DNA from 3 places in the Lactobacillus sp. M0403 genome. Region 3 is predicted to be linked to each of the others. Evidence: riboswitches for the same ligand, from Rfam matches in the RefSeq annotation. Region 3 holds a riboswitch; each other region holds the start of a gene.

Region 1 (10,035 bases), on a different contig from region 3:
GCATTATCGCGTAATCGCGAATACTTAGCAGATGCTTCCTCAGTCGAATTAACACGTAATCCGCAAGGATTAATATCTGCTTTGGAAAAAATTGATGGTTCCGATCCAATGAAACAAGCAGATCCAAGTAGCGCAGGAATGTACATCGAAAACCCACTTCATAAAAGGGGTACTACACATTTATTTGATAGTCATCCACCTACAAAGGACCGAATTGAGCGGTTAGAAAAAATGTAATTTTAGTTATTAAAAAATGCATCCCTTAATAGGGGTGCATTTTTTGCTCATTTTATTTCAGATTAATATTGGCCTGTCTAAACAGTTCAGCCCGCATTTGAACAGGCGTTTCATGATAGTACTCACCGAACTTTTTATAAAAGAATGATTTCCCATTATAACCCACTCTAGTAATAATTTCCTTGACTGAAATGTCGGGACGGGCAAGTAAATTGCGCGCTTCCTGCATTCGTCTCTCGTCAACGTGCTCGACAAAACTTTTACCAGTCTTCTGCTTAACCAAGGTCGAAAAGTAATTCGGATTCAACCCAAAATGCTTGGCCGCTTCATTCAAAGTAACATCGGCAAAGTTCTCATCAATGTATTGTTCCAAGGCTGTTTGTGCAAATTTAGGTGCAGCAGTCGGCGCCTTTTCAAAGTCCTTGTTTCTAAGTGCTGCTACAAATAAGATACTAAGCTCGGCAAGCACCATGTTTTCAACAAAAAGATTCTGATTAAGATATTCATCGATAATCTTTTTCATTATTTGTGCAGAGCTCGACATTGCTGAACAGTTTAAATTTAATAGTCTGTTTGTTGTCATTAGCTTACTGATGTGATCAATTACAGCTTTTTCTTGTTCACTAAAGTACTGTTTCTTTTTTAAAGTAAATTGTTCGGACAGCCTTTGACTAAGTTCTATTTTAACTAGTAAATCTTTTTTGCCCTGCTTTTCCACTTCATATTCACTCTTTTTTTGCAAAAGAATAATATTACCAGCAGAAATCGTGAACGCCTGACCGTTAATTTTGGTTTTTGTAGTCCCAACAGCTTCATAAAGAATCGTTAGTCCTGTTGTTTGATAACGATGGACCCCGCCGTTATGATTTTCGAGGTTAATTGTAAACAAGTCAAAGTCATTACTGCCTGGACTCAATCTTATTTCATTGGAATCAGAAGTAGTTGCATCAATTACACTTGTTAAATACTGTTCCTGTTTCACCGTTGCCATAGTTATCACCCGCCTATTAGTATCTTTTTTTCATAATTTTATTATATCGTAATTTTTAACCCTAAGTTGGACTTGAGCTATCATTTTTAACAAAAACCCGTATGCTTTTTTCACTTCTTGATGCAATCTAGACAAGTACTAGGTTCTTTTTGTATAATAATCATGAATATACTAAAGGGGTGCCGTTAGGCTGAGAATATACCCATTGAACCTGCTTTGGACAATGCCAGCGAAGGGAAACTAATTATTTTGCGCCGTTGAACATCATTGTTCAATGGCTTTTTATTTATCTTGGTAAGAAAAATTGATCAGAACAAACCAGCTCTCATTTTCATACGACGAGCAACAGAAAATACTTAATAACATTACACTCGAAATTCCAACTAGCAAATTTTCGCTACTCATTGGGCCTACTGGCTGTGGTAAGTCCACTTTGTTAAAAATTTTAGCCGGCCTTTATCCTAAATATGCTGGTAAAGTTAGTGGAACAGTTGAACTAGATGGATTACGTTCCGCGATGATGTTTCAAAATGCCGGTGAGCAGTTTACTATGGCAACTCCACGAGAAGAAATAATTTTCGCTCTCGAAAATTTACAACTAAGTAGTGATCAATATCTAGAGCGACTTAACGATGCAACCAAGTTTACGCAAATTGAACAGTTACTGGATCAGAAAATAACGACACTATCGGGTGGTGAGCAACAACGAGTTGCACTAGCTGTCTTAGTCGCAATGGATGTTGATTTGTTTTTACTTGATGAGCCGTTTGCTAGCTGCGATCCTGAAGCACGTCAATTTTTAATTACTAAATTGGCGCATTTAAGGGATAAAGGAAAAACGATTATTTTAACTGACCATGTTTTGACTGGCTATGAAAACATTTGTGACTACTTGTTTCAATTTAAACGTGATAATGTCACGCTGCTAGATGAAGCAAGTAAAAATGAACTATTGCATGATAGTCAACAGGAACACACTTATACTTTTGCCCTTCCTGAAAATGAAACTCCATGTTTTGTTTTAACTAATGCTCAAGTTGAACAAAATCGTATTCTGTTAAAGCAAGACCATCTAAACATCATTGCTGGCAAAACAACACTAATTACCGGTGCCAACGGTGTTGGCAAGACTTCATTATTTAATGTTCTGACTAAAATGCTCCCGTACAGAGGAAGTATTACCTACGACAAGCGGGAAATCCGTAACCAGACGACAAGAAAATACTTACTGGAAGTTGGGCAAATTTTTCAAACCGCAACTGACCAATTTATTGCCGTTTCGGTTGAAGACGAAATCAAGCTCAGTCTGAAGCAAGCAAAAGACAGCTACTTTACAAAAGAAAAAATAGCCGAGATGTTGGATTATCTCGACTTAAGTCAAACCAAAGATCAAGTTGTCTATTCTCTTTCAGGCGGTCAACAAAAGAAGTTGCAGATTTTATTAATGTTAATTTCCAGCCAAAAAGTGTTACTGATTGATGAGCCATTGAGTGGCTTAGATCATGAATCGGCACAAAAGGTCATGAACTTATTGCATGAGAGTCAGAAACAGCGACACCAAACGTTGCTTATTATCAGTCATGAATTAACTAATCTTGCCGACTGGTGTGACTACCATTTAATTTTTAGTAATCATTATTTAACGTACAGTAATAAGTGAGGTAAAAGATGAATCCTAGTTTCAAATTTCTTTTAGCACTAATCATTTCAATTGAGTTATCGCTTAAAACTAGTTTAACAACCAACTTATTGGTAATTGTTTTTGCTGTTGTCTATTTACTTACGCAAAAAATCAAATTTAAAAGTCTATTGTTCACCCTGCTTACGCCATTAATTGCGGCATTCACCATTTTTGCGACTCTTTACTGGTTTGCCCCGCAGCCTAACCTCGAAAATGCACTCAGTCTATCTAGCCGTATTTATGTCTACACACTAACAATCTGTTGCGTATCGATCAAAACAACTGCAGAAGAATTAGCCCGTTCACTCGAACAGAATTTTCATTTACCAAGTAAGTTTGCTTATGGCGTCTTGGCCGCATTAAATATCATTCCCCAAATGAAGCGAGCAGTTAAGCAAATTCGCATTGCTGGAATGATGCGCGGAGTTTACCTCAGTTTTTGGTCACCAGTTTTATACTTCAAAGCCATCTTGGTAGCGCTGAATTCAGCTGAAAATCTGGCGCAAGGAATGGAATCTCATGGCTACGTCGAAGGTGCGAAACGCTCGGTGATTGTTGCCGTGCCACTTAAAACCAGTGATTGGCTATGGAGTGGCGTCATCTTAATATTAGTCAACCTTGCACTGTTTACCTTAAAGTAACAAAAAATAGTTCCATCAAGTTAATACTTTTTGGAACTATTTTTATTTACTCAAATGAATTTCTCGATCAAACATGCTATTCATGCGTTCATTGAAGTTATGTGCAATGAAAACAACGGTGTTAGGCTTCTGCAGTAGTTGTTGCAAGATTTCCAGTGTTGCTGTTTGATCAATCGCGCTGGTTCCCTCGTCAATTAATAAAATATTACTATCATGGACCTGTGCACGTGCCAAAATGATTTTTTGTCTTTGACCACCGGAAATATTCAGCTTTTGTAGATTAATTTCAGTATTAAGACCTTGTGCAAAAGATGATGTATCAGTGAGACCCATATTTTGACCTACTATTTCAGCCAGACCATCCAGCTGATCGTTAAACATTGTAATATTACTTTTAACAGTGCTTGGGAACAAAATAGGATCCTGTGCAATATAACCAATCTTAGTAAGATCAGGTTCAATAATTTCACCTGCTTGATTCATAAACTCAAGTTGCCCAGAGCTAGGCGCAAGAAAGTTTAAAATCAATTTAAATAAAGTTGATTTACCTGCTCCACTATCACCAGTAAGTAAAATCTTCTCACCATACTTGACCTCAATATCTGGAAACTTTAGGGTTTCACCATTTTGAAATTTCACTGCTAAGTCCTTTGTCCTGAAGGCGTAGGGACTTTCATGGATTTCAGTTTCACTATGCTCTCTTACAGGTAAAGTTTCCGCGGTAATCTTGTCTCTCAATGAACTAGTGCCCTTAATTAAGCCTAGATAAAATGGCAAATATTCAATCCCAATAGACATATAAGTACTAAAATTACCGATAACGGCAATCGCACCGAAAGGAGCCATATGACCTTTAATTAGCACCCCTGTCCATACAAATAAGGCAAAAATCATTATTTGCGAAATACTACCAGTAATAATTGATAAAACTTGTTGTTTCGCAGTTTGGTTTAGTTTTGCATCCTCCAACTTTTTTGCACCTACATGCAACACCTTCATTAAGTGTTCGCCCGCTGCATAACGTTGCAATTCGGTAATTCCACTGAGCCATTTTTCAATCAAATCTAAATATTGACTATTTTTAAGCGACACATTCTCCATTGCCCTTTGAATTGGCTTATCAATTAGTTTAGGCAAAAATATTGAGCATAAGACTGTTAGTAGGGTTATCACTAACAGCGTCCAATTAATCGTCAACAATGCAATTACGGAAAAAATAATATAGCCAAGAAAATTACAGATAGTTGGTAGCAAGTTAAAGTACTGATCATTTACCATGTTCAAATCATTTGTCAGTTGATTCTCAACTTCAGCGACTTGATAAGTTCTTTTTTCATCATAAAGATGTCTAAGAATCTTGCCCCTTAATTGCTGATTAAATTCCCTAATATGAGTAGCTAGTAGATAGTTGGACACCATATCAAAAAAGTTGGAGAGCAAGTAGCCCAGTAATGAGGCAAGCACGATTATTAGCCAAGCCTTTTTATTATGGTCTCGTAAAGTGTTAATTTCCAACATATTAAGGTAAGCAGCAGCAATTAAGACAAAGGGCTGCATTAGACTTGAAAAGGCAATTACCCACACCCGTAAGCGATTCGTCCGATAAAATGTTTTAAAATTCATCTTTTTCCTCTTTGTTGCTTACTAATTTAATTTCTTTATCAAACATTGCCTTAACTTTATCGTTCAAATTATGAGCAATTACTACAATCGTTTTGTCAGAAGTAGTCAGCTCGTGCATGATTTTCTCTGTAGCAGCACTATCAATTGCACTCGTAGCCTCATCTAACAGAACAATGTCATTTTTAAAGATTTCTTCCCTTGCCAAAATAATTTTTTGCCGTTGACCACCAGAAAGGTTGCCTTGATCTAAGTCAACTTCAGTATTGATCCCTAGCGGAAAACGGGCCACATTTGATGTTAGTTGAACTTTGTTAAGAACGCCTGGTACCTGATCTAAAAGTTGCTTTTTGAACATCGTAATATTGTCAGCAATCGTACCAGGAAATACTTTGGAATCTTGTGCTAAATAGCCAATTTCATTTGGAGCAGGTGAAAATTGCTTGCCTTCTTCCGTTTTAAAAATAATTTCACCGTGATACGGTTTAATTTCACCTAAAATTGCTTTAAACAAGCTGGACTTACCGGTGCCACTATCACCGGTTAGCAAAACTTTTTCACCCTTGTTGATAACAAAGTCAGGATATTGAAGCTCCTTTTTTGACCCATATTTCAGCACCAAATCGTGGATTTCAATTTTATTAATCGAACTGTTTGAAACGGGTTTGCTCTGCACTTTTTCGGTCAATTGCTTAGTCTGATGATTGACGCTCAGCGTGGATCTAATTTTGACTGTAGCAGCCGTGATGGCCATAACTGCAGAAAAAACATTGTATGCAAAGGCTGTAGACGACAGCACTGCACCAATTTTGATATACCCAGCAAAAAACAAAACACCCGCCAGAAAAGCAATTGAGATTTGACCAACTGTATTGCCAACACCATTTATTGCACTAGAGTACATTTCTACTTCGGTCCGTTTCACCTTAGACTTCTCTAATTTGTCTGAATATTTGCTCAGCTTCCTGTTTAACATTGACCACGAATTATACCGTCGCAATTCATTTAAACCAGCAATCCAATCGCCGATTACGGTCAAAAGTTTTCCGTTTTGTTGGGAGACTTGCATATTTGCTTTAGCAGTTCGCTTTGCCATAACCTTAGGCAAATATAAGTCAAGAACAATGAAGAAAGCCGTCACTATGGCAAAAATCCAGTTAAGGTCAAAGAGTGCTCCCACCGACATTAAAATAATGAATAGATTACTCAAAATCTCAATCCAAGGTAGTGCATATTTACTGGTTAGTAAATCAAGGTTACTTTGTAACTGGTTTTGCATCTCCGCGGTAGTCAAATTGTTGGTTACATAAAAGTGCTTAACCATTTTGGTTCTTATTTCATCTACATATTCTTGAATTTGTTTATTAAATAAATAAGTAGCGATTGGCAAAATAAAAAAGCCAGAAATAGTAGGAATTAGTTCAATTACCTGCCAGTAAATAAAGCCGCCTAGGTTACCACTTCCCAAGTTGTTGATGGCGTATTGATAAATATATAGATCAAGCGTTCCAGTAACAGCGTATACGAAGTACAGCAAAATCACACAAAGAGCGCGCTTATTATTGACTTTAATCAGTCCTGATAACGTCATTGTGTTGCCTTCCTAATAAAATTAAATATTTATTAAATAAAAATAATACTATAGAAGAATCTGCTGTTTGTAAATAGTTCTTGGCTACTTATTTTTTAAACGCAACAATATTCCATCATGCTACCCTGAGAAATTGCACCTGAATTAAGGCTACACTAAAAGGCCTGATGCCGATTGAGTATCGACACCAAGCCTTAGTAAATAATCATCAATATTGTTGATTCAATTTTTAGACCAATAAGCTTAATACTATTTGCTTAAATTATACGCAGTTATTTGAGTCATAACTGGCTTATCTGCAGTTAAAACTATCCTTGGTTCATTCTTAGTATAGTAGCGTTCTGAAAAGACTAATTCCCCATCATTTATAAAGAACTCAACCGAGCTTGTATCGATAAAAATGCGGAGTTTAAGTTCATCACTTGTATTCACCTGGCCAAAGCGCTTAGCGTCATTGGGCTCTTTATCGCTGCGCTTTATAACGACTTCATTTGTAGCACTATTAAAAGTGAGCGTTAAGATGTTGCCCGCGCTTTCTTTCAAAGTAAATACTAGCTGCTTACCTTTCCAATTTTCTAATGAAAAGTTTAACAGTAGTTCTACATGTTGGGCGTCAAAAACATTGATCTGTTCATTTTCCACAGCAAGTTTCTGGTCCACTTCTTTTTTCTGCCGCAATGCTATTAGTTCTTCCACCGGTGTCATCAGCAAGCGATTATCTTTTAACTTCAGTTCACGCGGCAAAGTTAATGCTCCTGACCACCCGTCTGCTTGCTCGGGAAAGTTTGAATGCCACATGTCCATCCAGCCAAATAAAATTTGCCTGTTATCTGGCGTGCGCATTGTTTGTGCAGCATAAAAATCATGTCCATGATCTAGTTCGGTAAAGCAGCCATGTTCAAAGCGATTATTTTGATAATCCATCTGGCCAACAAAATAACCTGTTTGGTGGCAATTTAAGTACTTTTTACCGGCTGACTCGATGCCTTGTGGTGAGCAAAGCAAAATATCCTTACCATTTAAAGAAAAGAGGTCAGGGCACTCCCACATATATCCTTCTTCAGCAACATTTGTGGCTTCAGCGATTGGCCCTAAATATTGCCAGTGGTATAAGTCATTTGACTGGTAGGTCAAGACTCGTCCCAGTCCTTCTTTACTTTGACTTCCTATTACCAAATAAAATTTGTCGTTATGGCGCCACACTTTAGGGTCACGAAAGTATGCCGAGTTATCAACAGGAGCAGACTCAATAACCGGGTTATGGTCATACTTTTTAAAATGCACACCGTCTTCACTAAAGGCCACATTTTGCGTTTGACAGAATTGCTCATGCTTATTGTCACAGTAGCGATTTCCGGTATAAATAAGAAAGAGACGACCATCTTTTTCGATTGCACTTCCTGAATAGCAGCCGTCACAGTCTGGTTCGCTGTCAGGAGCAAGCGCAATTGGTAATTCTTCCCAATGCACTAAGTCCTTACTGCGATAGTGTCCCCAGTGCATTGGTCCCCATTCAGCTGAGTAAGGATGATATTGATAAAAAATATGATAGTAGCCCTTAAAATAAGAAAAGCCATTTGGATCATTCAACCAACCTGCAGGCGTTGAAATGTGATAATTTAAGCGATAACGCTCGTTTGTTACTTGGACTGCTTTTTTCATCATTTACTCCTTTCAACCGAATAAATTCATTCACCGTCATTAAAGCAGAACTTTATTAATTAAACAAATAAAAAGAGAACAAAATAATTTGTTCCCTTTTAACGTAGCAATATCCCTAACTCAGCTAATACTACTTATGATAAGGACTGCCATTATTAATCATAAACCCGCGGTAAATTTGCTCAATCAGCACGACGCGCATTAGCTGGTGCGGCAGAGTTAATTTGCCAAAGCTAATCAAATCATCCGCACGCTTATTCACAGCCTGACTTGTTCCAAGACTGCCACCAATTACAAAAGTTACGTCCGAATGACCATAAAGAGCCAAGTCACTCAGTTCTTTTGCAAAGTCCTCACTAGTACGTTCCTTACCCTTAATTGCAGTTACATAAACGTACTCACGCTCCTTTATTTTGCTTAAAATTCTGTTACCTTCAAGCTCCTTGACTTGCTCCTGTTGTGCCTCACTAAGCTTCTCAGGTGCCTTCTCGTCTGGGACCTGCACAATTTCTATTTTTGCAAAGCGACTCAGTCTTTTTTGATATTCCGCAATTGCGTCCTTGAAATACTTTTCCTTTAATTTGCCTACGCATACAATCTTAATATTCATGATTCCTATTTTATCCCCTAATTCGCATTGTTTCCACCTAGTTTTTCCACACCTGTGAATAAACTTTTTCTATATTTTGTGCCTCTCTTGCAAAAGGGACCGATACCTAGTGCTACTTAAAAAAATTTGGCCTGGTTTGTCAAATTTACCCACATTTTGCCTTTTGATAATTATTATTCACAAACTTTAGGCTCTAATCGTTGTTGCACCGGTTTGAACAGTTGTTTGTTTTAACTACTTAGTGTTATTGTTTACACACAAGTCACAGGTTATGCACAGTGGTCTTACAACTATTACCCCATATTTATGCACAATCCACAAAGTTTTCCACAGTTATCAACAAGCTTTTGCAAAATAGTTTTTTCTTGACAGCCTAGAAAATCGAACTATTTAGTGTTTCGCAATTATTTTGTTAGCAAAAAGGCTATACCAGCAATTAAAATCGCTTAATATAGCCTTTTTTATCTCTAATTAATGAATATTCTCAAAACTAGTTGGATTCAAGTTTTGCACGTAAATTAATTTCTTTTCCACCACGGTTAACGGTTAAAGTTACCGTATCACCAATTTTGTGATTATACAAAATGGTGTGTAACGATGCCACATCTGAGACTGTTTTGTTGTCAACCTTAATTATTACATCGCCAACTTTAATTCCTGCATGTGCGGCAGAGCTATTCTTATTCACAGTTGCGACATATATTCCGTCCTTTAAATTGGACTTAATATTGAGATGTTTGCGATAACTTGAAGGTATTCCTTGAAGAGCAATGACCTTAACGCCAAGTTGTGGTCTAACGATCTTACCCTTTTTAACAAGTTGGTTAACAATGTTGACTACTTCGTTTGAAGGAATTGCAAATCCCATTCCTTCAACTGAAGTACCATCACTTGATTGCGAAAGTTTCATTGAGTTAATCCCAATCACTTGCCCAGCAGAGTTAACTAGCGCACCACCTGAATTACCTGGGTTGATTGCGGCATCCGTTTGAATAACTGTTT
Region 2 (10,035 bases), on a different contig from region 3:
TCAAGCTCATTTAGCTGCAGGAGTAAAGAAAGTTTTAATTTCTGCTCCAGCAGGTAACATGAAGACAATTGTCTATAATGTTAATGATGACCAGATAAAGCCAGAAGATCAAATTCTTTCAGCAGGTTCATGTACAACTAACTGCTTAGCACCACTTGCTAAAGCTATGAATGATGAATTTGGCATTAAAGAAGGAATCATGACCACGCTTCATGCTTATACCGCTACACAACTGCTACAAGATGGTCCAGATCGCGGAGGCAATGTACGTAATGCTCGTGCTGCCGCTGCTAATATTATTCCACATTCAACTGGAGCTGCTAAGGCAATTGGCTTAGTTATTCCTGAACTAGAGGGCAGATTAACAGGTATTGCTGAACGTGTTCCGGTAATTACTGGTTCATTAACTGAGTTAGTAGCAGTTGTGGAAGAAAAAGTAACAGTTGAAGAATTCAATAGAAGAGTTAAAAAGCATACTGAGAACAGTGTAACTTTTGGCTGTAATGAAGACCAGATTGTTTCTTCTGATATTATTGGGACAGAATATGGTTCTGTCTTTGACCCAACTTTGACTCAGGTTGTTTCAGGTAAAGACGGTGGTCAAATAGTTAAAGGTTATGCTTGGTATGATAACGAATCAGGTTTTGTAGCACAGATGATTCGTACCTTGGAGAAAGTCGCAAAAACAAACTAAACTAATTTTAAAATCATATTCTAAATAAAAGTAAACTCCTAAACTGAGACCAACAGTTTAGGAGTTTTTTGGTAATTAAATTATATCAATCAAGCTATTAGCGTTGAACATAGAATATGTGTTAAGAGCTTATATATTTTATTTATGCCATGGTGCTTGCAGCATCTCAGTGACTGTTTGCTTTATATCATTACTTTGCGTAATCATAGAAATAACTGAAGCACCAGATGCATTGGTCTGTGCAATTGCAGGTAAATCTTTTTCTTCGATTCCACCAATTGCAACAATAGGTCTTGAAGAGTGTTTTACTAGTTTGCTTAGCCCTGCAAGACCAATTACTGGGTCGGCGTCATCTTTTGACTGAGTTGCAAAAACTGGGCCACTACCATAGTAATCAATTCCTTCAATTTGATTAGCAGTTTCAATTTCGGCTAATGTTGAGCATGAATAGCCGACAAACATCGTATTTTTAGCTTCTTTTATTACCTGGGAAATATTTTCATCGTCTTGACCTACGTGAATTCCTTCGGCATGGACACTTTTAGCAAGTTGAACATCATCATCGATGATAAATGGGACATTATATTTTTGACAAAGATGGTGTAATTCTTGTGCCATAGTTAGTTGCGCTGATTTGTCTGAAATTGAATTTATGCCTTTTTCGCGGAATTGATATGCAGTAATTCCAGCTTCTAGAGCTTGCTCGAGAAGACCTGGCAATGTTTGATTTTGTTGTAAATCTTGAGTACCACAAATAAAATATGCCTGTAGAAATTTAGAATCAAATTTTTCCATTTTTACCTCACTTATTTTGCCCAGTGGTTAAGAGGACCATGACCATGACCAACTTGAATAGTCTGCTCAATTGTTTTAGTAACATATTCTTTAGCAAGTTGCACAGCTTCAAGTAGCGAGTGCCCTAGCGCTAGCTGAGCAGTAATAGCGGCAGCGAGAGTATCCCCAGTGCCATGTGTACGCTTGGTGTAAGTACGTTCACCACTGAGCCAACAATCACTATTATCTTCAAGCAGAAGATAGTCATGAACTATTTTGCTATTGGAATGGCCACCTTTAATTAAAACATTTTTAACCCCTAAATCACGTAAAACTTGTGCCAGTTTAGGATAGTCTTCCTCATTCTTAGCATGAATTCCGGTTAGAACTTCTGCTTCTGGTAAATTGGGAGTAATTAAATTAGCTAGCGGCAGAAGCTCACTCTTAACAGTTTCAACTGCATCTTCACTTAGAAGGGGTGCCCCACCTTTAGCGACCATTACAGGATCGACCGTAATAGGTCCAAAGTCATATTTTTGTAGGTTAAGTGCTACTTGATGAACATGTGCAGCATCACCGAGCATACCAGTTTTACAAGCTCTAATTTTAAAATCAGAAGCTAAAGAGCTGAATTGTGCATCAATCATATCTAGTGGCATTAAAAATGAGTCTTGTACACCAAGTGTGTTTTGAGCAGTCACTGCCACAACTACAGCAGTACCAAATACATTTTGCATTTGAAATGTTTTAAGATCGGCCATGATTCCAGCACCACCACCTGAATCGGTACCTGCAATAGTTAAAACTTGTGGGAAAGAATTAATTTCTTCTGTCATTAAGAAGCCTCCTAATCAAACTTAGCGACATTTTCAATTTGAGAAATGCTTATTTTAGCTAGATAATCCATGAGATACATACTAAAGGTACCAGGACCAACTTCAGTATGTTCTTGTGCTAATAATTCACCTGTTGCTGAAAAAACAAGAGTTGCTGTTTGAGCAGCTTCAAATGAATCGGGACAAATTGCTGCAAAAGCGGCAACGATACTGGACAGCATATCACCCGATCCTACATGTGCCTGAAATAGTGGAGTGCCATTATAGATGTGAGCTGTTTTTTGCCCATCACTAATGGTGTCTGTTGCACCACTTGCAATAACTACACAGTGAAATTTTTTAGCAGTTTCTTGGGTGATTTGATCGACGTTTTCATCTCCAGTACCTGCATCAATTCCTTTGGCATTCCAATCAAAGCCGCCTAAAGCGGCAATTTCACCAACATTTCCACGAATAATACTGACAGGAAAATTAGCTAATAGATTATTAGCTGTATCTAAGCGATATTCGACTGCCCCTACAGCAACTGGGTCCAAAATGATGGGTTTTTGGTAACGAACAGCTAGCTGCATTAATCTGTTTATTTGTTCAATCTGCAATTTAGTCAAGGTTCCTAAATTAATAGCCAGACTTGAGGCCATTTGGACCATCTCTTCAGCTTCAGCGATTTCTTTACTCATAATTGGTGATGCACCAAGCGCATTTAATCCATTAGCCACATCCTGAACGGTGACAAAATTTGCAGCGTTAAGGACAACTGGGTTGGTTTCACGTAATTTAGTTAAAAGGTCAAGTTTCATTTATGTCTCCTAAAAATGCTTGCCTCGTTTTAAAGCTATGAAAAAAGCTTTGACACGATTTTAGGAGTGTCAAAGCAATTAAAAAGCCTATTTGACACGTTCCTACGCAAGGATTAGCTTACAGGTTCAAAGGGTTCAAAATATAAATTTTATCTCAGCCAAAGGCACCCCTCGTGTTATCGCTTTCAATTATACATGCTTTTAAAAACCAAGACAATAAGTATTTATCTGAATTTGCTGATAAAAAAATACTAGGGTAAACTAAGAGAAATTTAAACACTATATTATTATTTATTAGGTATTAGGGAGAACAAAGATGGTTGAGTTTACGGATCAACTGCATCAATTAGTTAGTGACTTGTGGATTAAAAGTGAAAAGCAGCCATTCATCATCGAATTGCAAAGTGGAGAATTACCACTTGCTAAATTTCGCTTTTATTTGCTCCAGGATCGATACTATTTATCTGAGTTTGCCAAAATTCATCAGTTAATTGCAGAACAAACTACAGATTTAAATATTAAAAACTTTGTGCTGGCAAGCGCAGAGGATCTTCAAGAATCCGAAGTAGAGGTGCGCAAGCAGTTTTTCAAAGAACTTAACATTACAGATGATGAAGTTGATACTACAATAGTTGCGCCAACAGCATATGCGTACGTTAATCATCTCTATCTAACATTACAAAGAGATGGCTTAGAAGCAGCTTTGTGTGCAATTGCACCATGTTATTGGCTTTATCAAGAAATTGGTCATAAAATGGCTAAAGTAGGATCCCCAGTGAAGTATTATCAAGAATGGATTGATACATACGACAGTGACTGGTATGCAGTTAATGTAAAAAAACTGTTAGCATTGATTAACCAGCTCGCAACCAATGTCCCTAAAAAAGAACTTGCTAAAATGAAGGATGCATTTTTAAGAAGCAGCTACTATGAACTAAGATTTTGGCAAATGGCTTATAATCAGGAAGAATGGAAGTAATTGATACTTATCAGTTGTATGATTTTTAATAAGCAAAAATAGCTCCGAAAATAATTCGGAGCTATTTGTTTATGAATGCTTTAGTTAATAAGTTTGAAATTAAAATCAATAATAAATTTTAGCTACACGCTCAACCAAGTTGGTTCCGTACTCAAATCCATTTGCTTCAATTTCTAATGTGTTAGTTTTAGAATTTTGCTTAAATTGGACTTCTTGCTGGTTATCGAGCCAACTTATACGGGTTATTGGGCGCGAAGGGTAATCATTAAAAATAAGTTTGCGATTTTCCTCACCGCCAAGTACAACATTACTGTTACCGATATTGCCTAAATTATCAACAAACAAGTAATCACCTTTGATAAAGTCATCATCATTTGAACATGTTTTATATGTTGGATGTTCAAAATTATTGGTATGATAGATTGCTTCGTGGTTGATGGCCATCCAGGCTCCGACTAGTTCAATCATTGACTGACAGTGAATATTTAGAGAACCATCGAATTCAGGTCCAACATTAATCAATAAATTTGCCCCAACTTTTCTAGTACGGCAAATTTGTTCGATTAAATCGTGAGCGGAAAGGTAGTTAAGGTCATTTTGAGCGTTACCCCAGTGTTTGTTGAGAGTTAGCGATGTTTCAGCGGCTAAATAGCGGTCATTTTGAATATGTGTAATGGACTTAGGATCACCACGTTCAAAGGTTAAAACATCAACATCTCTTCCTTCACTTGTTCCTTGCTTCTCTAAGCCCGTATTGTTAGTAATTATTGCATTAGGCTGTAGTTCCCTTATTTCATCATAAAGTTGCTGTTCTTGCCAATCAGCATTGGGTTTGTCCCAATTTCCGTCAAACCAAAAACCACCAATTTCACCATAGTTAGTACACAAAAGTTTAATTAACTCGCGTAGCTCTGATAAATAACCAGTAAAATCATTATTATATTTATCGTTATTCCAGTCATAGGTAGCATAATAAATAAAAGGAGAAATGTTTTGTCGATGGCATTCATCAGTAAAGATTTTAATTACATCTTTGCTAAAGGGAGTGTGAATGCTATCAAAAGAGTTAATTCCTTTAGTATCAAAGAGATAAAAGCCATCATGATGTTTAGCTGTTAGGACAATGTACTTAAAGCCACTCTTTTTTGCTAGTCTAACTAAATTACGAATATTTTCTTCTGCAGGATTAAATTCATTAAAAGCTGCTTGATATTCTGGGATATTTAAAATGTTTTGTGACCATTCACCCTTAGAGAACTTGGAATAAAGTCCCCAATGAACAAATAAGCCAATACCCATTTTTTCAAAGTTTGCGATTTTATTTTCTATTTTCATTATTTCTACTTTCAACTATTTGTGAATTGTTGAATCAACTAATAGTTTTGTGGGATAAAGTATTAGTTGCTCTGATTCTGTAATTCTTGCTTTAACTTTGCTAATTCTAAGTTAGTTTTGATCAATTCTGTTGCAAAGTCTAAAAAACTTTCAGCGGTAATCATCTGATCCTCAGCATGCATATACAGGGGATCAATTTTGCTATCACCTGTTTTGGCAAAATCTGATAGTGCTTTTAAGTGGCTGTTTTGAGCCTGCTTAAGCTCTTCTTTTGCTGAATCAAGTAATGGTTGTGGGTCTTCATTACCTGAGCGAGAGCGCGACACTGCTTCCATAATTTCAGCTTTTGCTTGACCAGAATGACTGATAATTTCAAAACTAATTTCTTCTAAACCTTCCATAGTTACTCCTTTAGTAATTGTTGAGGTCAATAAATTTAAATTTATCCCATGGCTTAATAAAATCAATGAATTGCAAATCGCTAGGAACAATTTGTGCAACAACATTTTTTAGATGGTCGCTGTTATCCATTTCTTGCTTAACGATATTTAGTTCGCCTTTATACTGATCGAAATCATTGTTACCAATTGTGATCATTCCGGGCTTTAACTGATCTACTGGATTATTAACAGGTAAATCCTGCTTATTATATTTAAGTTTTACAAATGTAGAACGAACGGCATAGCTGTTAATATCTCCACGGTTAAAGTGTAAGTTTTCTAAAACAATTTCTTTTTCAAGAGCAGTTGCAGTTGGAGTAAATTCGACGAAAAATTGTGGAACTTGTGAATCAAGTTTAGCAATTTTTGCTAGTTCATCATCACTAGCGAAGGCGTTACCAATAATCACATCATCAATTAGCTGTGTGTTGATTAAGTACTGTGCTTGCTTTTCAATAGGTAAATTGCGGTGAATTTCTAGCGTAGGCAAGCCTGCATTATATGGATGTGGTCCGATTTCTCCAGCGTTAGAAGATACAAAGGCAGCAGTTCTTATACCCATATCATGGTATTTGCGAGTGGTTTCCAAAAAGTAGTTAGTGTCTAGGCCAGTGTATCGTTGAGGATAAAAATTGTGGCAGCCGATAATTTTTTCTTTGTTTGGACTATAGCTAAAGATATTAGCCAAATTTCCTGTGTCATTACTAATGTTAACTTCAATTGATAAATCTTCAGGGTTATAAGTCATGATTGACTCAGGCATACCATCAAAATTTGAATCTAGACGTACAATATCGGCTCCAAGCTCTTTAAAAAAGGATAAGTCGTTGTAACTAACATTTAAGCTGTCAAATAAGCCTGGGTTAACGTCTAAGCTAACCCACATACCTTTTTCGTGAGCATGAAGCAAAACTTCTTTAAACTTATTTAGAATAGCTTCTTGATCGTCATTAAGCTCTAGTAAACTGGTGAAAAGTCGACTATATCCTAGTTCCGCAGCACGATCGATATAGTTGATACATTCTTTCACGCTACTTTTATTTGGATAAACCGAAATTCCGTACATTATTCTTTTGCTCCTTGCTCTAATTTCAGTTGATTATTATCGAACATCTTGAAGAATGGGTAGTAAATAACTAGAGAAATCAAAATGTTAACAATACATAAAACGATGGCGCGCCAATCAAATCCTGTTGCCATCCAAGCGCCAATTGGTCCAGGCAAAGTCCAAGGTGCAACTGCGGTTGTATAAGCTACAAGATGTAATTTCATTGCTACATAAGTCATAGCTGCCATTGCAGTAGGTGCTAAAACAAACGGAATAGCAAAGTATGGGTTCATAATGATTGGAATACCGAAAATCAGAGGCTCGTTAATGTTGAAAATTGCTGGTACCAAAGTTACAGCACCCATTGTTTTACTAAACTTAGATTTTCCAGCAAAAGCTAGGAGGATTGCGAGTGAAAGGGTAGCACCAGCGCCACCAATCCAAACAAACCATTGGAAAAACTGCTCTGTCATGAAGTGAACTGGAGCTTGACCATGAGCAACTGCAGCAACGTTGGCGTTAAGGTTAGCATACCAGTATGGGTAAAGAATTGGTGTAGCAATAACCATTCCGTGTACGCCAAACAACCAGATGATAGTGATTAAGAACACAGGAATGATTGCTGATAAGAAGTTATCACGGCCAAAGTAGCCAATTGGTGAGAATACCCAGGTTAAAATGGCATTAATATCAAGTTTGAAAATTTCTTTCAAAACAAAAGAAACAACAATAATTAAAATACCAGGAAGTAGGGCACTGAATGATTTACCAACAGCAGCTGGTACACCATCAGGCATTTTGATTACCCAATTGTGTTGAGTAAAAAGTCGAACAACTTCAGTCGAAAAGATTGCACAAAGAATGGCAGTAAAGAGCCCTTGAGCCCCCATATTACCAATTGACATGTAAGTTCCGGGTGCAATACCTGCCTTGGCTTTATCAAGGACAATTGGATTAATTGCTAGGATAAAGAAAGACATTTCGGCCAAAACACTGGTTGAGATTGGGTCAATTTTATAGTACTTGGATAAATGTGATGTAATTGAAAAAACACAGTAAATCGCCATCAAGTTGATGGAATAGTACATTGGCACTGATAGCATTGATGCATATGGTTGAATAAAGTTTTTCCAAGCATCAATTGGTAAGTTCAATAAAATAGTAAAAAACGAGCCAATAATTGATACAGGGATAATTACTGACATACCGTCTCTGATAGCAGTCAAGTATCGATTGTTAGCAACTTGTCCCATTTTTGCAGAAATCGTATCGAAATTCATTATTCGGTCTCCTTTACGATTAACTCATACAATTTGTCCACTTTAGCGGGAGTATACATTGTCATTGGAATCAAAACGAATTTGGCATTCTTTTCTGCTGCTACTTCTTCGAAATCTTTCTTTTTAAAAGACACTTGAGGTGCCAATAAGATTACTTGATAGTCGTTTTCATTCAAATCGTCTTCAACTTTGTCAATACTAGTTTCGTGGACATGCCAGTCTTGTTGATGGCCAGCAGCTTCTTTTGCTAAAGCTGTTGCCAAAATTGATGAACTCATGCCACCGCCACATGCTAATAAGATATTCATTTTTTCCTCCTTAACTTGAATCGATTCAAGTTTTAACAAAATAAAAAATTTAAATCTCATCATTTTTAAAACAATACAGATACTTTAAAAATGAATCATTTCAAATTATAGGTTAATTATAAGCTCATTAATAGTTAAAAGCAAGCGCTTTCTATTTTAAGTGAAGAATATTATTGCAATAGACGGTCTGAAAATCACTGCTATTTGGTTTGGATAAGCGATTAATTAATAGTTTTCCTGCTGTTGTGCCTATTTGATCCACAGGCTGTTCAATTGAACTTATTTCAGGGAAGAAGAGGTCATTAACAAAAAAGTGATCGTATACAAGAAATTCAATTTTAGGATGTAAGTCACTTTCACGATAGGCCTTGATTGCCCCTAGAGACATATAATAATTGATAATAAACAGAGCATCGAGATCTGGATTTTTAGCAATTAGCTCGTTAAAACCATCATAGCCTGATTGAATGGAATAGTCACCGGTCCAAATTGTTGTTTGATCACTTCGAATTTGATGTTCTTTTAAAGCATCTTCATAGCCGCTTTGTCTTTCCCGCGAAATGTAGTTTTTAGCCGATCCGGTGATGATGCCAATTTGGTGATGCCCTTTATTAATTAGGTAGTTAATACCAATTTTTGATGATTCATAGTTATTAACTACAACAACATCTGATTTGAGGTCCCTGATTGGCGCATCGATTGCAACAATTGGAATATGTTCTGCAGCCACTTTTTTCAGCATTTTGGTAGCAAAATCTTGGTGGAAGACAATAATGGCATCAACTGAGTGATCCAATAAAAAGTCCAACTTTTGTTCAAAACGTTTTTTATCATCATGGTAATCGCAAACAATGATGCTGTAGCCAAATTGTTCAACGTAAGCTTCAATTGCTGAAACGATGGACATAGAAAAAAAGTCAGTTAGTTGATTAATTACAATCCCAATTGACATAGTCTTGTTTTTCTTTAAACCACTGGCAATAATATTTTGATGGTAATCCAGTTGTTCCATTGCTTTTTTGATTTTTTCTGCTGTGCTTTTTCTTTGCTGTTTACCGTTTAGGTAATTTGAAACAGAGCCGATAGAGACACCGGCAAGTGTTGCAACGTCTTGTGCTGTTGCCACAACTATCACCTTTTTGCTAAAAATTAATCTAATTATTGTTTTGATTAAAAAGAAATCGTTAAATATTCCCGCTTGAAAACAGAAAAAATTAACGATTACTTTTTCATTATATTTATGCACTAACTCGTTCATCGTGCCAAGATAAAATCATTTTGACAATGGCATTAGCAACATTGAGATTTTTTAAGAGAGGACCGTGTGAATAGGTTCCGATGAAATTGCGGTAGCGTAGTCCTTCAACGTGATCTTGAGGATTATTACCATAACCTTCAATCATTTCGCCCAGGGGATGTAACTTGTCTGAATCGTCAAAATAAGTCTGACCGGAGTGATTTTCAAAGGCTCTAACTTCGCCCCATTCACTCATATAGCGAGTATCGCCAATCATTCGCTTATCTGCTTTAAAAACGGTATG
Region 3 (10,035 bases):
CCATTGCTAGTCCCATTTTTAATTACACCCTTGCTATATCTTAAGCTGAAAAGCAATTCAACTACACCTAAGATAATTAAAACAATTCCAACTAAGCGACCAGTAACATTGCCCTTTAATAAGGTTGCCAAACTAGAAGTTAAAAGCATGATTCTGTCCTCCTCAATTAAGTAAGTATCTTTATCTTTAGTAAAAGATTAGTAATTGAAAGTTATTAGACTTGCACTGTCTTTTTCTAAGGAGTGGTACTACATCTATTTATACTTTTATGATAGCACTTCCAGCAAATAATGGCTCATTTTTAGCAAAAAAAAGCCATATCTCGGTCAAGTACCGAAATATGGCTTTTGAATCATTTTTTTAATAAGATTATGGTTTAATACTCAAGCAAACGGTAGTAGCGTCTTGTTTTAGCAGATTTGCCTGTTTTAATTGAATACATGTTGAAAAGCGTGTCAAAGTAATGGTTTAAAGCATAAGCTTCAATGAACACCTGTAAGTCACTATCAAATTTATCTAGTTTAAAAACCTTCATATCAATGATCAAAGGATTTTTAGCAAATTGTTTAACAAAGTTTACTACACGCATGTCTTCTTGGCGATTCGAATTACTGTTAACAACAACACTAACACTTTGATTATTATCAATAATTTCAAAAGGTCCATGGAAAAACTCACCAGAGTTAATTGCTTGTGCTTTAATGTGCTGAATTTCTTCCATTAAGTAATTTGCAAAGCAGCAAACTTCTCCCCAAACATTTCCTGAACCAACCCACATTTGCATCTGATCAATATCAGTATTATTGACGTGATCTAAGGCAGCAGGAACAAGTGCTTCTATCCCTTCAGCTACATTTTGTGCCATTTCTTTAAGCTGCTGTTTTTGGCTTTCATTTGTTTTATTATCTGTCTCTTGTGCAAAGTGAATTAAAAACCAACCTAATTCAATTAAATTTGCATCCGTATCAAACGATTTAATACGCTCATCAATAAGACCTTCTTTTTCTAAGGTACTGTTTTCGTCTCCGATAAAACTAATAATCGTTGACTTAGGAAAATCTTTTCTGATTTTTTCAATTGCTTCAACCAACTCTGTCGTTTCACCGGTTTTTGTACCAGCTAAAATTAAACTATCATTGGTTATATCATCATGATATAGGTCACATAATTCTTCAGGTGTAGTGACAACAAAAGGAATAGACAATTTTTTAAACATTAACGGACGTAAGTTAACAAACTTGGTATATGAACCTCCACATCCAGTAAAGAAAATATTTTTGATATCCTTTTTTCTTAATTTTGCTAGAACTTCATCAACGTGATCAAGTTCCTTCACGGCAGAATTATAATTAGTTAAAAACTCATTTTTATCGAAATACATTTATTTTTTCCTTTCAATCCATTAAGGCTTTAAGAAACCACAGAATGTGCCCAAAATACTAATAGCTAAGATTGCTAGCAAAATCCACATCATCTTGACATGCTTTTTCTTTAGTAACCAAGCAATGAAAAAGGTAATTGCTAAAGGCATTAAATCGGGCATAATTGAGTTAAGCAATGACTGAATTGTTTCGGGATTTTTACCACCACTAAGTTGAACAGGGATATTAATAACAACCATTGAAGCCACCATAGCGCCAATAACAGTATTTCCCAAAATATTAATGGCATACGTAATTGAATTCATCAAGCCAGATGCCATCTTGTCTACAAATGTTGTTCCTAACTTGTAACCCCACATTGTGCCATAATATCTAACTAATAAATTTGGAATGTTATAAATTAGAATGAACAAGATTGGTCCCAAAATGCTTCCTTTTTGAGCAAGAGAAACACCGATACCACTCGCAATAATTCTTAGACTACCCCAGAAAATTGAATCACCAATCCCTGAAAGAGGGCCCATTAATCCAGTTTTCATTGTGTTAATTGAACTAGGATCAAATTCTGGATCATTGGCATTTTTTTCTTCCATTGAGGCCAATACACCAGCAATAAATGGTGATGTGGCTGAAGTACAGTTAAAAAATTCAAGATGCCGCTTAATTGCCTGTTTTCTATCTTCTTTTTTGTCGTAAAGCTTATTAATAATTCCCGTCATAGTATAGGCAAAACCCATACTCATCATTCGTTCATAATTAAATGATGCTTCCATTGGCATGCTACGCCAAAAAATTCCTTTTAAGTCTTTTTTGGTGAGTTTCTTTTCCTGAGTATTCTCTTTAATATTAGAAGTCATCTTCTTGCACCTCCGTAGCGCTATTTGAGTTTCCACCATTACTGTTATGAATTTCTTCAGTAATCAGATACATGATGCCCGCAAAGATAGCTCCAATAATTGATGCTGCAATCATGTCTAGCTTCAAATATGCCGCACAAACAAATCCAATAAAGAAAAATGGTGCAACTTTTTTCGAGAAAGTCATGTTAATTAACATTGCAAAACCAACGGCTGGCAAAATTTGCGTAGCAACAGTTATACCGTCAATCAAAAACTTCGGAATCAATTTAACGAATGCACCAACTAAGTTGCTACCAAGAGCAAACGAAATAGTCGTTACTAGTGCCATCATAATGACTCTCGTGAATGATGCCCAAATATGCATATTTCCTGCTTTAGTCACTTCACCTTGGTCCGCATAATCATCTGCTTTATGTGCCATTGCAGGGAAGATAACAACATAAAGCAAATTTTTAATTAATAACCCTAGGGTTGCAATTGGTAAAACCAATGTAAGAGCCACACTGACTCCATAACCATTTTTTAATGCTAAAGCTGTTGCCAAAATTCCTCCGATTATTTCATCAGGAGGGACGGTAGCTCCAACACCCATTAAACCTAGAAAGGCTAATTCAAGTGTTGCTCCAATAATTAATCCTTGTTGGACGTTTCCAAAAATCAAGCCAATAAATAAACAAGTAACAATTGGTCGTCCAATAAAAGATGAACCAAGAAAATCTTGCATATTAGCAATTAAGGAAACAAGAAAGATACCAATAATTTGTAAAACCATTTTTTTCTTCCTCCTAATTAATCAGTGAAGAAAATTCTGTATCAGGATCGCCTGGCGCCTGTTTTACAAGAACCTTTACTCCATCATTTTCAAGTTCAGTAAGTTGTTCAATGTCCTTCTTTGTTACATAAACTGACTTTGCAATGTTAGTTGAACCCTCTTTTTCACTCGATAATCCTAAGTCAATTAATTTTATTTCAGGAACAAGTTTAGCCAAACGGTACGCGTCATTGATGGTTTCAACCACGATAAAAACACGATATTTATCAGTTACGCCACTTGCGATTGCTTTAGCAGAATCCTCTATTGTTTTAAATATCAACTTAGCATTCTCTGGTTTAGCCAATTGAAATGTCTTTTTACGAAAACTATCTCCTGCAACCTCATCATTTGCAATTAAAACTGCATTAGCCGATAGGTTATTGGTCCATGCGAAAGCAACCTGTCCGTGTAATAACCGATAATCAATCCTCGTCATCGCAATCATAATTTATAATCCCCTTTCAAATTAAAAATCTTCTTCTTCATTTTGATCTTTTAATTCAACTAGCTGTAATCCTTCTCTACCTGTTTCAACTAAAGAAGCTAACTTAGCTTTAATTTCTTCCAAATCGTCATCTGGATAAGCAATTGAATAATTAAGCAGTTCTAATACAAAAGGCAAATTCATACCAGAAACAAGAAACCAATTTGGTTTTTCAGCAACAAATTTGGTAAGCTCATTATTAACAGAACCACCCACAACATCAGTAACAAAAACAATTTTTTGATTTGAAATCTCATCAGTTGTTTCTTTCAATTGGTCGCAAAAGTTAACACTATCATCTAAATATGCAGTTATGTAGTGCAGGTTTTTTGACTTTCCCATAATAAGTGAAGCAGTATCATACATTCCACGAGCTAAAGTGGAATGGCTTGCTAATACTATTTCCATGCGACTTTCCTCCCTTCTTTTCTTCATAACTTTAATTTAGTACTTAATATTATTTTAGGCAATAGAAAAAGGAACCGCTTTCTAAAGTAGTTCCTTTTTTGCAACCAATTTTAAGACCAATTTATCTTTTTACTTTTATTTTATAGCTAATAAAATCGGGGTTATACCATGACTTTGTGTATTCAACCATCTCTTTTTTATCTGAAAAACCGCGATACTCCAAGAATAATAAATAGGCGTATTTAGATTTATCTAACTTAATTGTATCCTCTACAAACTGATTGTCACTAATTGGCCGAGCTTCAATTCTAGTCTCAAATTTTGTCGGTTTATGATTCTTAAAGTCCATATAATCGTATAAAGACATATTACTAAAATCATATCGGTGTGCATCTTCAAACAAACTAAAAGGAATATACGATTTCTGAACGGCCACAACAGTATTGTCTACTATGCGTGTTCTAATTAGTTCATAAAAGTCGCTATATTTATCATCAAAAATAATAGCTAAATCTTTATTATCATAGATTAATTTAAACGACTCTACTCTATTGACCACTTCTTGGCGATTAATTTTAACAAGCTGTGTAAATGAATTCGGGGAATCATCTCCTATTTCAAATGAGTTATTTACATTCTCATTCACTAGATACGTTCCATCTCCCCTTCTTTTTTCTAAAATATTATCTTCAACTAATGAATTAATTGCATTTTTTATAGTTGAACGTGTGTAGCCTAATTTCTGGGCAAAAACTCGTTCATTCCAAATTTTAGAGTTTGGTTTAAACTCGCCGCTGGCAATTATGTCCAATATTTTTTTCTTGGCTTCTTGATATAAAAATGAACTCATAGCTACCCCTTTTGCAAACAAAAAACATCAGGTAACATCGCATCTTCCTCATACCTAATTATGTCATTATTCGCATTAACAAAAAGAGCCTTTCGTAAGATAACTTGAAACTTTTCTTGCGTTTGATTGCTTAAAAACAATTTTTCTTCGTCATTACTGGGCCAAGTAAGCATAATATCATTATAAATTTCTGTACTTTTTTGTATTTTGTCTGTTTCCTCTTCAATATCATCAATACGTGGATTGCTAATGAACTTTTGTGGGATTATTGAAGTAATTACAGAAACTATTTTTCCATTTTCAATAATTGTAAAAAGTCTTTTCCTCAATGATCCAGTTTCTCCTTTAAAAATGGAATTATAAAATCCAGAAGCCTCGATTGTAGTGTCCGAATATATTTTTACCCTAATATCTTTATCAACTACTTGAAATTCAAATGGTGTTAAATACTTCTTTAAATCAATTATTTTCATTTAGAGGCCCTCCACATTACTTCTCCTGCTGCGCAATAAAAATACTGAATCTTTTATTAGGTTGAAGTTTACCATTATTCATATTTTCTACCAAATACTATTTTATTCTTCCTGAACACAAAAAACGATTAGTTTAATTTATCAAGTCTTTTATTTTTTAGACTTATTAAGTTGTAATAAATTTTAAAAACTCACGTAGAACCTTTCTTTTTCCCCTAAGTATTGGTAATTCAAGGAAAAGTAAAGTAAAATGTTTATTGATAAAAAAGGAGTAGCTCTATGTCTAAACTTGAAAAACCTGTTGTGATTGGAATTACTGGTGGTTCTGGTAGTGGAAAAACAACAATTGCCCATAAAATTGTTGATCAAATGCAAGAAAATGAACATGTCTTGATTATGACGCAAGATTCCTACTACAAAGACAACACAGGCATCCCAATGGATATCAGACAGAACATTAATTATGATCATCCCGATGCCTTTGATGTTCCCCTTCTAGAAGAGCAAATTGGTTGTTTGTTAAAGCATCAACCAATTGAGATGCCTGTTTATGATTTTAAGGAACATACAAGAAGCAAGAAAACAATCCATACGGAACCTGTTGATATTATCATTTTGGAAGGTATTCTTGTATTAGCTAGCAAGGAAATCCGTGACTTAATGGATATTAAAGTATATGTTGATACTGACGACGACATTCGTTTTATTAGGCGTTTAGAGCGCGATATTAAGGAACGTGGTCGTTCAATTGATTCGGTAATTGAACAATACCTTGATACTGTTAAGCCAATGTACCACCAATTTATTGAGCCAACCAAACGCTATGCGGATATTATCATCCCTGAGGGTGGCGAAAATAACGTTGCAATTGACATGCTGACTACCAAGGTCCATTCTGTCTTAAGTCAAAACGCTAAATAATTATCTCAACATAAAAAGACCAAGTTCATTAGAACTTGGTCTTTTTTTTTAGTCAATTGCTAGACGTTCGATTACTTCGGTATATTTTGGATACTGCGTTAACAATTCTTTTCTCTTAAGCATCTCAAAGTCATGATAATCAAAACCTGGTGAAACAACACAGCTAACTAAGCAAAAACTGTCAGGTTTAGTTACTTCAGAAGCAAAAATCGTTTCTTTAGGTACTTTAAATTGCATCACTTCACCCTTGGTAACATCCTTACCTAGTCTAACAGCTTGATACTCTCCTTCGGGTGAAATACAGTGGATGGTGATTGGTTCCCCATCATGGTAATACCACAGTTCATCGTGATTTAAACGGTGAAAATGAGAGCAACTGGTATCATCTAGTAAGAAATAAATTGAAGTGTAGTAATAGCGATCACCTTTACTATCTTCAGCGTAAAACTGCTCGTCACTAGTATAAATTTGGCGAAACCAGCCACCCTCTTGGTGGGGTTCAAGGTTTAAATTCTTGATATAATCTTCGCGATTCATTTTTTCTCTTTTCTTCAAATACTATTTATCACAGGCAAAAAACTAAACTAAGTAAATGTTTTGCATCTGCTCCTTAAAATCAGCTGGCAAGTCAAGACCTTCCACAAAGTAGCGGTCAAAGTCGCCATAGTTCTTTTGGACAGTTTCAAAGTAACGTTCCAAATACTGACGTTCAACCGTTAAGGCAATCGCAACATCTTTGATATTCTTAGGATCCATTTTGTCTTTTAAATAGTCCAAAATTTCTTGATTTGCTTCTTTACGAGCCTCAATTGTTTTCAAGTAATCTTCAAAAATTTGGTCTTCGCTAACATCCAAACTCTTCAAGATTAATGCTGCTGCAACACCAGTCCTGTCTTTCCCAGCAAAACAATGAAATGCAACTGGTACAGGATCATTAATTAGGTCCATCAGAAATTGATGGTAACCTTCACGTGCAGAATTTGATAAGGCTAGCTCTTCGTATGTCTTGAGCATATCAGATTCCACATGACTGTTAGCCGAAACAATTTCATCTACACTTGCCTGATTTGTACCTGAATCTTTTAAAACATCTAAAATCACATAATCAAGACCTGGCCAAACATAGTCTGGGTATTCTTTTCGTTCATCATCACCACGTAAATCAACAAGTCTCTTAAGTTGATAATGATTTTGAACCAAATCTTTTTGCTCGTCGGTTAAATCAAATAACTGACCGCAACGAAAAAGCATCTCCTCTTTAACCTTTTTACCTTCGGCACCAACATAGCCACCTAATGAACGCCAATTTGTGATATTCTCTGCCATAATTCTCCTTATAGTATCTTTGCACTCTACTTACTCATATAAGCATTAATTATAATTTTTCTTCACAATTTAGTCCATGGCTTTTGTAGCATTAAAAAACGCTAATTATTATTAGCGTTTACCTTATTTAGTCAATCTTAGGCTTTAGTGCTCTATCAAATAAGTTGGTAATTAGTTTAATCAATACCCCATCAAAAAGCAGCGCCGATAGCAGCATTGTCACAAACATAATAATTTGCAGTTTAACGCTGAATTTACTCCAGCCATATAAAAAGTATGTTGGTATAAAACTACCTAGCCCTGCAAAAAAGGCACCCGTTAAAACACTTTGCCAAGAAAACTTTTGATATCTTTCTTTTTTAGGGAAAAAGCCAATTTCATTAGTAGCGCCTTGAATTAGTCCAGAAAGGACCGTTGTAGCGCCCCATTGACCACCAATCACCATTTCCACAATTGCAGCCAAAGTTTCACCAACAACGCCAGAGCCTGCTGTAGGTACAAAGTACATTGCAAGGGGTCCTGCAAGTAACCAGAGGCCAGAAAAGACTGCATCAGTCACTGGTGCGTAGCCTGTTGGCAATAACATCATTTTTACCAGGTTAAACGCCCAGTTAAACCCATAGGTGTAAATTACCCCTAAAATAATTCCAATTAACGCAAGTAAAATAATCGATTTGACATTCCACTTTGAAGATCTTGTAAACATAAAAATACTCCTAACAAACTTCACCAGTCATTAGGAGTACATGAAAAATCTATTTCAACACTTCCCTAGCGCAGGTATTATCCCGTTCAGGTTCAGAGGGTATTTCTCAGCTAAATGTGGCACCCCTAGTGACTTTATTTTTTCTATTATAACATAGCCAAGTATGCTTGACTTAAAAGATTAGTAATCAACCTTGAATTTAAAATTGACTAAAACTAGCTAATTTCTCTTTGGTTAAATCACGGATAATAGCAACAGTTAAATCAACTGATGCCTTGAAGTCCTGATATGCACTAAAGCAATATGGTGAGTGCTCATAACGTACAGGAATTCCAATAACAATTGTTGGTGCACCATTTTCGTAGTAAATTGCTGCACCATCTTGTCCACCACCAGTACGAACTGAACGAGTGTAAGGAATATTGTTTTTATCAGCTATATCACAGGCATATTGTTGGAATTTAGGATTAGGTAAAAACGATGTATCCATGTCACGAAGCATTGGCCCACGTTTTAATCCAGTTTGAGATAACCATTCTGGAGTAAAGGTATCATCAGCGGGACATGATTCAAGAACGATTGCCAAGTCAGGCTTAACAGCCTTAGCAGTAACATATGCCCCTCTTAAACCAACCTCTTCTTGACTAGATAAGGCAGCAACTACGTTAAAGTCAACTTGCTCACCATTTAAATTGTCAAGTACATCAGCCATTGCAGCAGCACCAAAACGATCGTCAAAATCTTTACCAAAGAAAAGACCAGTTTTTTCATTGTACTCGCATTTTACATCGACAAAGATTGGGCAGCCTGTATCAATTTGATAATCATTAATCGTTTCTTCACGTGAACTTGAGCCAACATCAATCGACATGTCTGCAACATCGGGAACATTATTACGTTCTTCTTCAGTCATAAAGTGAGGCGGCTTAGTTGCAACAACGCCAGGAACATATTCACCAGCACGATTTAAAATTTTAACCCGCAAAGCTGGAATATTATATTTTACCCAACCACCAAGTGGGACAAACTTAATCATTCCGTTTGGTCGAACAGCCTGAGTGATAAAGCCAACCGAATCTGAGTGTGCATCAAGCTGAATAACTGGACGATCTGGTTGATTCTCCTTTTTTGAAGCATATACGTTCAACATTCCATCCACTTTAACATCGGCAATGTCTTTAACAGTTTCAGTAAATAATTTTACAAACTCTTCTTCAAAGCCAGAAGTTGAATTGGCATCTGAAAAAGCCTTTAGCATTTTGATTTCTTGCTCTTTTTTCATACTTTTAATACCTTTCGCTTGATCTAATTACTTCTTCCATTGTAGCAAAAACTGTTAGCCCATAACCATTAAATTAAAAAGCATTTATAATAATCTTACTATTTTTCATTTAATTTAACTTTTTGTACGTAAAATAGGCAATAAACTGTGAAAAAGTCTAATTTACGGTACTTTTTTATATGAAAAATGATATAATCGGTTTTATCAAGTAATTTTGAGTTTATTTAAGTGAAGGGTAGATAAATGCCGAAAAACGACAATATTGATAATATTATTGATCACAAACTATTTTCTGAAGATGATATTCATCAAATGTGTGTAAGACTAGGTCAACAACTAACTGAAGATTATGCTGGAAAGAATCCATTAATTGTTGGAGCACTTAAAGGTGCAATTTTCTTTTTAACTGATCTGGTTCGTGAAATGGATGTAAAAGAGCAAATCGATTTTATGGATGTTTCAAGTTATGGTGATGGGCTTGAGTCTTCAGGCAAAGTTGAGATTGTTTCTGACTTAGCAACTGATGTAA

What was found. A riboswitch is a leader RNA that binds a small molecule or an ion and turns the genes downstream of it on or off. The one in region 3 is predicted to bind thiamine pyrophosphate.
Region 1: linked by a shared signal. The riboswitch ahead of H3T48_RS07540 (ATP-binding cassette domain-containing protein) and the one ahead of H3T48_RS06590 (ECF transporter S component) in region 3 are both predicted to bind thiamine pyrophosphate.
Region 2: linked by a shared signal. The riboswitch ahead of thiM (hydroxyethylthiazole kinase) and the one ahead of H3T48_RS06590 (ECF transporter S component) in region 3 are both predicted to bind thiamine pyrophosphate.

Annotation. Positions count from the first base shown of each region.
Region 1 covers NZ_JACFQV010000006.1:27,512-37,546, reverse strand. Annotated here, with positions in the region: gene htpX (zinc metalloprotease HtpX) at 1-237, shown strand, start outside; gene H3T48_RS07545 (AraC family transcriptional regulator) at 290-1,228, opposite strand; TPP riboswitch at 1,394-1,485, shown strand; gene H3T48_RS07540 (ATP-binding cassette domain-containing protein) at 1,533-2,888, shown strand; gene H3T48_RS07535 (energy-coupling factor transporter transmembrane protein EcfT) at 2,897-3,550, shown strand; gene H3T48_RS07530 (ABC transporter ATP-binding protein) at 3,593-5,173, opposite strand; gene H3T48_RS07525 (ABC transporter ATP-binding protein) at 5,163-6,761, opposite strand; gene H3T48_RS07520 (sucrose-6-phosphate hydrolase) at 7,011-8,423, opposite strand; gene rlmH (23S rRNA (pseudouridine(1915)-N(3))-methyltransferase RlmH) at 8,554-9,033, opposite strand; gene H3T48_RS07510 (S1C family serine protease) at 9,524-10,035, opposite strand, start outside.
Region 2 covers NZ_JACFQV010000001.1:386,404-396,438, reverse strand. Annotated here, with positions in the region: gene gap (type I glyceraldehyde-3-phosphate dehydrogenase) at 1-694, shown strand, start outside; gene thiE (thiamine phosphate synthase) at 833-1,489, opposite strand; gene thiD (bifunctional hydroxymethylpyrimidine kinase/phosphomethylpyrimidine kinase) at 1,501-2,304, opposite strand; gene thiM (hydroxyethylthiazole kinase) at 2,316-3,104, opposite strand; TPP riboswitch at 3,187-3,286, opposite strand; gene tenA (thiaminase II) at 3,421-4,083, shown strand; gene H3T48_RS01680 (alpha-L-fucosidase) at 4,189-5,418, opposite strand; gene H3T48_RS01675 (PTS lactose/cellobiose transporter subunit IIA) at 5,481-5,819, opposite strand; gene H3T48_RS01670 (DUF871 domain-containing protein) at 5,830-6,924, opposite strand; gene H3T48_RS01665 (PTS sugar transporter subunit IIC) at 6,924-8,186, opposite strand; gene H3T48_RS01660 (PTS sugar transporter subunit IIB) at 8,186-8,494, opposite strand; gene H3T48_RS01655 (LacI family DNA-binding transcriptional regulator) at 8,646-9,620, opposite strand; gene H3T48_RS01650 (type 1 glutamine amidotransferase) at 9,733-10,035, opposite strand, start outside.
Region 3 covers NZ_JACFQV010000004.1:182,483-192,517, forward strand. Annotated here, with positions in the region: gene H3T48_RS06535 (hypothetical protein) at 1-149, opposite strand, end outside; gene H3T48_RS06540 (SIS domain-containing protein) at 377-1,381, opposite strand; gene H3T48_RS06545 (PTS system mannose/fructose/sorbose family transporter subunit IID) at 1,403-2,239, opposite strand; gene H3T48_RS06550 (PTS sugar transporter subunit IIC) at 2,229-3,014, opposite strand; gene H3T48_RS06555 (PTS sugar transporter subunit IIB) at 3,028-3,501, opposite strand; gene H3T48_RS06560 (PTS sugar transporter subunit IIA) at 3,523-3,948, opposite strand; gene H3T48_RS06565 (GntR family transcriptional regulator) at 4,070-4,798, opposite strand; gene H3T48_RS06570 (hypothetical protein) at 4,801-5,271, opposite strand; gene udk (uridine kinase) at 5,551-6,192, shown strand; gene H3T48_RS06580 (cupin domain-containing protein) at 6,241-6,747, opposite strand; gene H3T48_RS06585 (tyrosine-protein phosphatase) at 6,772-7,518, opposite strand; gene H3T48_RS06590 (ECF transporter S component) at 7,646-8,224, opposite strand; TPP riboswitch at 8,270-8,361, opposite strand; gene H3T48_RS06595 (M42 family metallopeptidase) at 8,424-9,506, opposite strand; gene hpt (hypoxanthine phosphoribosyltransferase) at 9,750-10,035, shown strand, end outside.